Regions from separate parts of the Nocardia bhagyanarayanae genome, predicted to be linked through region 3. Evidence: riboswitches for the same ligand, from Rfam matches in the RefSeq annotation. Region 3 holds a riboswitch; each other region holds the start of a gene.
The links. Region 3 has a riboswitch for cobalamin ahead of FB390_RS03645 (CbtB domain-containing protein). Riboswitches for the same ligand answer to the same signal wherever they lie in the genome.

Region 1 (3,266 bases), 1.9 Mb from region 3:
GTCGTCGCGACGGCGAGGACCGCGCTGTTGCCGAGCCGACCCAGCAAGACCTCGCCGACCGGACGCCCCGAAACCAGCGAGGTACCTAGGTCACCGCGCACGAAATCGCCAGCCCAGTCGAGGAATCGGATCGGAGCCGGACGATCGAGGCCGAGTTCGGCTCGGACGGCGGCGAGTTGTTCCGGCGACGGATCGCCGCCGCCGTCGCGACTGAGCACGACGGCGGCCGCGTCCGAGTCCAGCGCCTCGAACAGTCCGAACACCACCAGCGCGACGACGAACAGCACCCCGATGCCGCCACCGATCCGGCGCAGCAGATAACGGGTCACGAGCGCCGCCTACGACGCCAGCCAGGTGGTGGCGAAGTTCGCCCAGTCGTCGGTGCCCGGCACGCCGTCGCGGACGCCCCGCACCCGATTGCGCGCGGCGTCCGGCCGCTTCGCGAAACTGTGCAGGATGTAGCCGCCTTCCTGCCAGAGTTCCTCTTGGAGTTCGAAATACAGCTCGCGACGCCGCTGTTGATTCATCTCGGCGCGCGCCGCGGCGAACTTGGCGTCCCACGCCGGGCGACGCCAACCGGTGCCGTTGCTCGGCGAGGCGCTGGTCATGGTCTGACCGTAGAAGTAGTCCAGACTGTAGTTCCACCAGCCGATATGGGTCAGCGGCTGCTTGCCCGAAACCCGGGAGAAGTAGGTGTCGGCGGGGACCGTCTCCAGCCGGATCGTGATACCCGCGGCCTTGGCGTGCTCGGCGAAAAGCGTTGCCGATTCGACCATCCCGGGAATCGCGTCGGCGGTCTGCAAGGTGACGGTCAGGTTCTCCTTGCCCGCTTCCTTCAGCAGTTGCCTGGCCCGCTCGGGGTCGTAGGTCCGCTGCGGCAGGCTGTCGTTGTAGAAGGGCGCGCCCTTGCCGTAGATGTCGTTGCCGACCTCGCCGTAGCCGTAGTACACCGAGTCGACCATGGCCTGCCGATCGACCGCCAACCGCATGGCCTGGCGGACCCGCACATCGTCGAAAGGCGGTTCGTCCACGCGCATTTGGAAGGCGCCCATGAGACCCGCCGGTGGCGTGACGACGTAGGCGTCCGGATCGCTGTCCAGCGACCGCGCCTGTAGATACGACATCTCCTGCACCAGATCCACTTCGCCGGAGAGGAAGGCGTTCATCCGCGCCTCGGTCTCGGCGATCTGGATGATCTCGACCTCGTCCAGGTGCACCGGACCGTCCCAGTATTTCTCGTTGCGCCGCAACAGCGTTCGGTCGCCCGGCGACCACGAGCGCAGCGCGAACGGACCGGTGCCGACCGGGAGGGTCCGCTCGTCGAACACCGTGCTGCCGTCCTTGACGACGTAGCAGTACCACCCCGCGAGCACCGAGCCGAAGTCCGCGATCGGCGTCTTCATCGCGACGACGACGCCGAGATCGCCGTCGGCCCTGGTACGGGCCATGTCGACCACCGCGAGGTCGCCGGAGGACTGCTTGGCCGGGTCGAGCATGCGCTCGAAGCTCCACAACACATCCCGCGCGGTCAGCGGCGTGCCGTCGCTGAAGACGACGCCGGGGCGCAGGGTGATCCGCCATTCGCTGCCGTCCGCGTTGGGCTCCAGCGACTGCGCGAGCCGGTACCGCAGGGTGAGGTCGTTGTTGTAGGCGACCAGCTTGTCCCACACGTTCTTGGCGACCGCGCCGCCCGCGGAACTGCCCGCCCGGTGCGGGTCGAGCACGTCGACGCTCGCGGCGCGTCCGGCGATCGCGGCGCGCAGCCGGCCGCCCGCGCGCGGCGGGCCCTCCGGTACTCCGGTCGATCCGTCGGTCCCGCAACCGGTGAGCACACCGATGCCGCCGAGCGCGACGAGACCCGCCGCTCCGGCGCCGCGCAGCAATAACTCCCGGCGGCCAAGCGGCCGTCGGGATCCTGTCGAGTTGTCCATGCCATCCTCGTGGAGAGTCGTCCCGATACATCCGACGCGGGTGTCCTGGCTCCCGGATCGACGCGCACCGCCGGCCTTCCAACCCGGGCAGGTCGTGGCCATGAATCGGCGGATTGCTCCTCGGTGACAGTTGCGGGACAGCCCCGGATTCACACCGGTGTTCCCCGCGTCGCCGTTGGACGATACCGCCGGGCGCCGACGTGCGGCTTCCCAGCTTCCGCGGCCCGAGGTCCAATCACCGCGCCCCAGACCACCGTTGAACAGCCCCCAACCAGTGCCGCACGCTGATCGCCAGACAGTTGCGCATAGGCCACGCGTCGACGAATCGACGGGAGAGAAATGGCGGTTGTGAAGGCGTGTCGCACCGCCATTCGACTCCCATCGAATCAATTTCGCTATCGACGGGAGAGAAATGGTGGTCGAGCGGGCTCACTGCGAGCCGAGGGGGTTGCGTCAGGGGGCCAGCTGGATGCGCAGGACCGCGCCGCGCTCGGTACCGGCGAGGAGTTCGCCGGGACGACCGGGGACGGCGACGACCGACGTCATCGGTTCGGCCGAGAGGACGCGGCAGGACTGGCCGCTCGGATCGATCCGGACGAGCTGGCCGGACAGCGTGGTCACGTAGACCGCGCCCGCCTCGTCCACCAGCAGGTCGTCGGCGAAGTCGGGGACGCCGGGGAGCGCGGACGTCAGATCCGTGAGGACGGTGCGGCGGTCCGGTTCGGTGACCGGGAAACGCAGGACCCGCCCGAGCGGTCCGCCGTTGGAGGTCAGGTACACCGTGCCGTCGTGCACGGCGATGCCGTTGGCGTTCAACTTTGCTCGCTCGGTCCAGCCCGCGTCGACGACGCCGTCGCGGCCGACGCGGATCACCCCGGTCGCGGAGGCGACGTAGAGCGAACCGTCGGTGTCGAAGGCCGCGCCGTTGGGCATGGTGAAGCCGGACGCGAAGATCTCCGGGCGCGGTTCGGCGGCGGCCGGATCGAAACGGACGACGCCGCCGGGGCGCACGACGCTGGTCGGCGCGTCGCCGTACACGACGTACATCAGCCCGTCGGGTCCGAGCCGGACGGCGCCGGGAAACTCCACCGGGACCGTGGCGGTCAGCCGCCCGGCGTCGTCGTAGCGCTGCACCTCGTTGCGGTATAGCCGGGAAACCCATAGGTTGCCCTGCCGGTCGTAGCCGAGGTTCTCCGCCCAGTCCAGCACCGGGACGGCGGCGGGCAGCGCGGTCGCCGAGGTGGCGGGCGCGCAAGCGGGGCCGGGTTCCGCGGTCGCGCCCGGCGCGGCGACTCCGGCGCAGGCCAAGGCGACGGCGAGCGCGGGAACGGCGCG
Region 2 (3,266 bases), 2.6 Mb from region 3:
GGTCGATCTCACCCTTGCGCAGCGCCGCCCTGGCCAGCCGGATCGCCGAGGTCTGCGGGTAGGAGCCGATCGTGGTGGTCGGCAGCGCGGGCAGCTCGAGCCGTTGCGCCTGCAGCGCGCGGCGCTCGTCGGCGGGCGCGCGCCGGGTGGCGTCCGGACCGAGCGAGCCGAGCCGCGCCCGAACCCGCTCGTCGGACAGTCGCGGGTCGGTGGTGCGGGACTCCGCGGCCGCACGCGCGGCGGCCAGCTCCTCGGCGATGGCGTCGGTGCCCTGCGCCAAAGCCGTTGCGAGCAGCCGCACTTCGGTCACCTTCTCGGCGCCGAAGGCCAACCAGGAACGCAGCCGCTCATCGAGTCCGGTCTCGGAAGCCAGCGAGTACGGCACGTGCAACAGCGAGCAGGAGCTCGACACCGCCACCGACGACGCGCTGCCGAGCAGCGTCCCGAGGGTGGTCAGCGCGCGGTCCAGGTCCGTGCGCCACACGTTCCGTCCGTCGACCACACCCGCGACCAGCAGCTTGTCCGCCAGCGACGGCAGCGAGACCACCGCGGACAGGTCCGGCGCCGCGGCGAAGTCCAGCGCGATGCCCTCGACGGCGGTGCTCGCGAGCGCGGGCAGCGCGTCACCCGGCGTGCCGAAGTAGGTGGCGACCAGGATCGCGGGCTGCTCGCTCGCCTCGGCCAGCTCGGCGTAGGCGCTGCGCACCAGCTCGATCTCGTCCTCGGTGAGATCGGTGACCAGCACCGGCTCATCGATCTGCACCCAGGCCGCGCCCGCGGCGGCCAGCTGCCGCAGCAGTTCGCGGTAGAGCGGGACCAGCTCGCCGAGCCGGTCCAGCGCCGCGCCCCCGGTGGCCTTGGCCAGCTTCAGGAAGGTGACCGGCCCGATCACCACCGGCCGTGCGGGCACGCCGAGCTCGATCGCCTCGCTCAATTCGGCGAGCAGCTTGTCCGGGTGCAGCGCGAACGTCGTCTCCGGACCGATCTCGGGGACGAGGTAGTGGTAGTTGGTGTCGAACCACTTGGTCATCTCCAGCGGTTCCACCGTGTCGGTGCCGCGCGCGGCAGCGAAGTACCGGTCGAGCGGATCGGCGATCCCGGCCACCCGCTCGGGCAGCGCGCCGAGCAGCACGGCGGTGTCGAGCACCTGGTCGTAGTAGGAGAAGGTGCCGACCGGGATCGAGTCCAGCCCGGCCGCTCGCAGCTCGGTCAGCTGGGTTCGCCGCAGGTCGCGGGCAATCGCGTGCAGCTGCTCGGCGTCGATGCGTCCGGCCCAATACGACTCGGTGGCGCGCTTCAGCTCGCGCCGCGGCCCCACGCGCGGTAGCCCGAGAACCGTCGCGGTGAATGGTGTGCGTTCGGAAACAGTCACGGTGTGCTCCAGTGCTTTTCAGGACGTGAGCCATCGCCGTGCGAGCACGCGGCGACCAGCGGACGTCGTCGGGCAACCGAAGAGACACGGAGCCCTGGAAGTCGGCACTGATGGTCCGCGCGCCCAATCCACGAGGCGGTGGCCGCCGGATACGGCGTATCCGGCACGGCTGGCAGGTCTTCGGACTCGCGGGCACCGGCTGGGGAGATTCCTCCCGCCGACCTACTGGCCGTCGCTTCCCAGGTCTTCACCCAGTGCGTGATGACGGTGTTCGTTCCTGCATACCGCTGCGGGACAGTCCCGGATTCTCACCGGGTTCCCTCTCGCCCGCCGCCCGGCAAACCGGGAGCGGACTTCGACTCCGGCGCTCGACGTCGGGGCTCCATCTCGTCGGGCGCACTGGAGAACCAGCTGCGTTGTCCAGCATAAACGGACGACGGGATATTCCCCGCCCGCCCTCGGCCGGGCCCGCACAGACCGGCCCGGCGGATCGTGAGATGTGACGCCGGGATGAACGCAACTTCGCAAGCCTGCTAGGTCTCGTTGTGAAGATTGCTGCGAAGGGGACTTCCCTGTCGTCGCTGTATTCGGGGGCAGGTACCTTGGTTCAATGTTCTCGAAAGTCTTGGTTGCCAATCGTGGCGAGATCGCCATCCGCGCGTTCCGCGCCGCCTACGAACTCGGCATCGGGACCGTCGCCGTCTTTCCCTACGAGGACCGCAACTCGGTTCACCGTTTGAAGGCGGCGGAGTCCTATCAGATCGGGGAGCAGGGCCACCCGGTTCGCGCCTATCTCTCCATCGAGGCGATCATCGACGCGGCCAAGACCGCGGGTGCCGACGCCATCTACCCGGGCTACGGATTCCTCTCCGAGAACCCGGACCTGGCGGCCGCCTGCGCGCGTGAGGGCATCACCTTCATCGGCCCCTCGGCCGAGGTGCTGGAGCTGGCGGGCAACAAGGCGCGCGCCATCGAGGCCGCGAAGGCGGCGGGTCTCCCGGTGCTGAAGTCCAGCGCGCCCTCGGCGGACGTGGACGAATTGCTCGCCGCCGCAAACGAACTCGAATACCCGATCTTCGTCAAGGCGGTCGCGGGCGGTGGCGGTCGCGGCATGCGCCGGGTCGCCGCGCCGGAGCAGCTGCGCGAATCGATCGAAGCCGCCTCGCGCGAGGCCGAGTCCGCGTTCGGCGACCCGACCGTGTTCCTCGAGCAGGCGGTGGTGAACCCGCGCCATATCGAGGTGCAGATCCTGGCCGACCAGCACGGCAACGTCATGCACCTGTTCGAGCGCGACTGTTCGGTGCAGCGCCGCCACCAGAAGGTGATCGAGCTTGCGCCCGCGCCGAATCTGGATCCGGCTCTGCGCGAACGCATCTGCGCCGACGCGGTGGCCTTCGCCCGCCAGATCGGCTACAGCTGCGCCGGCACCGTGGAGTTCCTGCTCGACGAGCGCGGCAACCACGTCTTCATCGAGATGAACCCGCGCATCCAGGTCGAGCACACGGTGACCGAGGAGATCACCGACGTCGACCTCGTGCAGTCGCAGCTGCGCATCGCGGCGGGCGAGACCCTCGCCGACCTCGGCCTGAGCCAGGACTCCGTCACCATCCGCGGCGCTGCGCTGCAGTGCCGCATCACCACCGAGGACCCGGCCAACGGATTCCGTCCCGACACCGGTCGCATCACGGCCTACCGCACCCCCGGCGGCGCGGGCATCCGCCTCGACGGCGGCGCCAACCTCGGCGCGGAGATCGGCGCCTACTTCGACTCCATGCTGGTGAAGCTGACCTGCCGCGGCCGGGACCTGCCAGCGGCGGCGGCCCGCGCGCGGCGCGCGCTCGCCGAGTTCCGCATCCGCGGCGTCACCACCAACATCCCGTTCCTGCAGGCGGTG
Region 3 (3,266 bases):
CGAGCTCGGGGTGACGGACACCGCCTCGCCCGAGAGCAGCGCCGTCACCGGTTCGGCGAGCAGCGAGGCGAGACCGAGCACACCGATGCCGAGCGCGAGCACGAGCCGCGCGACGCGGTCCCCGCGCGCCATTCGCACTACGACGGCCAATACGGCCAGGTAGATCGCGAAGCGCACGGCCAAGCCGACGGCGAGCCCTGGCAGGTCGGCGTCGGACCGTTCGAGCGTCATCGCCGTGCGCGCCAGCGCCTCGCCGACACCGGCGAGCAACGCGACGACGAAGGCCGTCACCGCGAGCGTCACGGAACGCGGCGAACCGAAAGCCGGAGCGGAACGAGAAGGGGCAGTGCCGGTCATGAGAACGACACTGCCCCTGGTTTTCTCGACGCGGATCACCCCGCGGTAGCGACCTCGCTCCGTACCCGGGTGCTACGTCCCGCGAACTCGGTGAGCGCCGCGAAACCGAGGCCGAGGGCCGCCCACAGCGTGGCGGAGACGGCGAGCGACGCGACACGGAACTGCCACAGCAGGCTCGGCGGGAAGTCGGCGGACACCTCGTCGACGCCGGGCAGCAGGACGTACCCCAGCGTGGTGATCAGCGCGAACGCCGCGACGCCCGCGATCAGCCGAACGGTGTCCAGCTGCCCGCGCAGCAGCTTGTACACGTACACCCCCGCGCCGACGGCCGCGAGACCGAGCAGCACCGAGGCCACCCACAGCAGGGTGCGATCGTTGATGGTCTCCGGATCGCCCACCGCGGGTGGGTTCGCCGGGTACTTGAAGAACGGCACCGCGACGATCGCGGCCCAGCCTGCGACACCGAGCCCGATCGCCAGTTTCGGACCGGACAATGCGGTGTGGCGCCGCGCGAAGTGCGCGACCGAGGCGAAGATGGCGCCGAAGGCCAGACCGCTGAGGCCGAGGGCGAGGAACTGACCGAATTTCTGTCCGGTCCTGCTGACCAGCGCTTCCTCTTCGTCGCCGTGGGAGTGACCTTCGTCGCCGTGGGAGTGGCCCGCGGTGGGTTCTCCCGGCGCGTGGTGCGACCCTTCGGTGGCCGCGTTGGCCTCTTCGATGGCGATCGCCGCGTCGACCTTCGGTTCGCCGACGAAATAGCCCACCGTGGCGGCCAGCAGACCGGCGATCAAACCGGCGAGCAGGCCGCGCAACAGCAGGGTTTTCAATGTTCCGGCCAGGGGAGCCGGAGTCGACGGAGTGGGTGGGTTCAGTGGCACGGAACACCCAGCAGATGCCGTCCGTCATGCATCAGCTCGTGCATGAACATCCCGCTGCGCGAGATGGCGCCCTGATCGAAGCCGACCAGGTACAGCGTGAGCAGTGCGAGAAGAACGACACCTACCGTGACGAGCACGGTCGCCAGGGAATCGGTTGTCCGGCTCGGTGAATGCGCGATGGCCATTCGAGTCCTCCTAGGGATACGTCCCGGCCGGATCTCGTCCGGCAGGGCGCTTTCGCGTCCCGTGAGATAAGTGGTGCGACGGTGCCGGTGTCTGGCTTTCCGGCACCGCGCCGCCCCGGCCGCACGGCCGGAACCGGACCCGATGCATGGAACACAGTGGCGCGACCGCTCCGGAATCACACCGGAATTACCGCATCACCCTCGCTTGGTCACCTCGAACTGTGACACCACGGCGCGCCCGTCGTCAACACGGTCGAAGCCTGTTGACCACGGTGTGGGCGAGTCGTTACCCGCCGGACTCAGGACGCGGGCTTGGCCGCGACGTCCAGCACGACCTCGAATTCGAGCAGCGACGCGCCGGTCGAAACCGGCTTCTTGTCGCCGCTGCCCGCGTGGGCGGCACGGGCCGGACCGTCCCGCCAAGCGGCGAAGGACTCCTCGGAATCCCACTGGGTCACCACGAAGTAGCGGTTCTCGCCCGCGACCGGACGCAGCAGCTGGAAGCCGAGGAAGCCGGGCGAGTTCTCCACCGCGTGCGCGCGGTGCGCGAACCGCTTCTCCAGCTCGGGTCCGGCGCCTTCGGGGACCTCGATCGCGTTGATCTTCACGACAGCCATGGACTCGACAATACGTCGCCCGCGCGCGGGCGAGCGCGCGCCCGGACGAGCCGGGAGGCACAATCGACCCGATGTGGTACGACGAAGGCGGAGCAGGCGTGCCGATCCTGCTGCTGCACGGCTTGATGGGCAGCGCGCGCACCTGGGGCGACCAGCTGGACTGGCTGCGGGCGCACGGGCACGTCTACACCTACGACGCCGCGGGCCACGGCCGCCCGGCGCCGCCCGAATTGACCACCGAGGCCTTCGTCGCGGATCTCGCCGAAGCCACCGCGCACCTCACCGAGCCGATGGTCGTGATCGGCCACTCCATGGGAGCGCTGCACGGCTGGGTCTTCGCCGCGCACTATCCGGAGCGGGTGCGCGCGCTGGTGGTGGAGGACATCGCCCCCGACTTCACCGGACGCACCGCCGCGGACTGGGCCGCCATGATCGAGGCGTGGCCGCAGCCGTTTCCGGACGCCGACTCGGTGCTCGAGTACTTCGGCCCGGTCGCGGGTCGCTACTTTCTGAACTCCTTCGAGCACGGCCCGGACGGCTATCGGCTGCACGGCTCGGTCACGACCTTCCGCGACATCTCCGAGGAGTGGGGCACCCGCCATTTCTGGGAGCAGTGGCGGGCGGTGCGCGTCCCGGTGCTGCTCATCGAGGGCGAGCACACCATCACCCCGGCCGGGCAGATGCGCGAAATGGCCGAGAGCAACGCGAACGCGGAGTACGTGCTGATTCCGGACGCGGGGCATCTGGTGCACGACGATCAGCCCGAGCGCTATCGCGCCGAAGTGGAGCGATTTCTGCACCGGATCCTCGCCTGATACCGCGTCCAGAACGGTCCGCGCGGGTAACCGACCGAAGGCCGCCTTCATCCGGCCAGATCGACTGGACGTGACCTTCATTCGCCCGACCTGCGTGCCCGCTCAACCGACCGCGGGTGACCTTCATCGCGGTGGGTCGGCTGACGGTGATCTTTGGTCGGTCAGCGATCACCCTCGCCGGCGAGGGCGAACAATCCATCGGCCGTCTGCTCGATCAGCCCGTCGACCAGCAGCGAGTCGAGTGCCCTGTCGCGCTGGCCCGGATCGCGGGTCCATGCCAGGTCCAGGCGAACCCGCTCGACCGGCCCGGTCGCGGCGCGCAACACGTCGAGCAGGCGGCCGCGGGCCTGGCGGTCGGTGCCCTCGTACTTCTGCGTGCGGCGCACCACTTCCGACACCGGGCGACCCGCGGTC

Region 1: linked by a shared signal. The riboswitch ahead of FB390_RS12060 (ABC transporter substrate-binding protein) and the one ahead of FB390_RS03645 (CbtB domain-containing protein) in region 3 are both predicted to bind cobalamin.
Region 2: linked by a shared signal. The riboswitch ahead of metE (5-methyltetrahydropteroyltriglutamate--homocysteine S-methyltransferase) and the one ahead of FB390_RS03645 (CbtB domain-containing protein) in region 3 are both predicted to bind cobalamin.

What each region holds. Positions count from the first base shown of each region.
Region 1 covers NZ_VFPG01000001.1:2,828,224-2,831,489, reverse strand. The annotation lists gene FB390_RS12065 (ABC transporter permease) at 1-329, opposite strand, end outside; gene FB390_RS12060 (ABC transporter substrate-binding protein) at 339-1,931, opposite strand; cobalamin riboswitch at 1,951-2,136, opposite strand; gene FB390_RS12055 (SMP-30/gluconolactonase/LRE family protein) at 2,385-3,266, opposite strand, start outside.
Region 2 covers NZ_VFPG01000001.1:3,498,765-3,502,030, forward strand. The annotation lists gene metE (5-methyltetrahydropteroyltriglutamate--homocysteine S-methyltransferase) at 1-1,372, opposite strand, end outside; cobalamin riboswitch at 1,527-1,734, opposite strand; gene FB390_RS14780 (pyruvate carboxylase) at 1,983-3,266, shown strand, end outside.
Region 3 covers NZ_VFPG01000001.1:930,874-934,139, reverse strand. The annotation lists gene FB390_RS03655 (hypothetical protein) at 1-357, opposite strand, end outside; gene FB390_RS03650 (CbtA family protein) at 393-1,235, opposite strand; gene FB390_RS03645 (CbtB domain-containing protein) at 1,226-1,420, opposite strand; cobalamin riboswitch at 1,486-1,667, opposite strand; gene mhuD (mycobilin-forming heme oxygenase MhuD) at 1,720-2,037, opposite strand; gene FB390_RS03635 (alpha/beta fold hydrolase) at 2,109-2,852, shown strand; gene FB390_RS03630 (HhH-GPD family protein) at 3,014-3,266, opposite strand, start outside.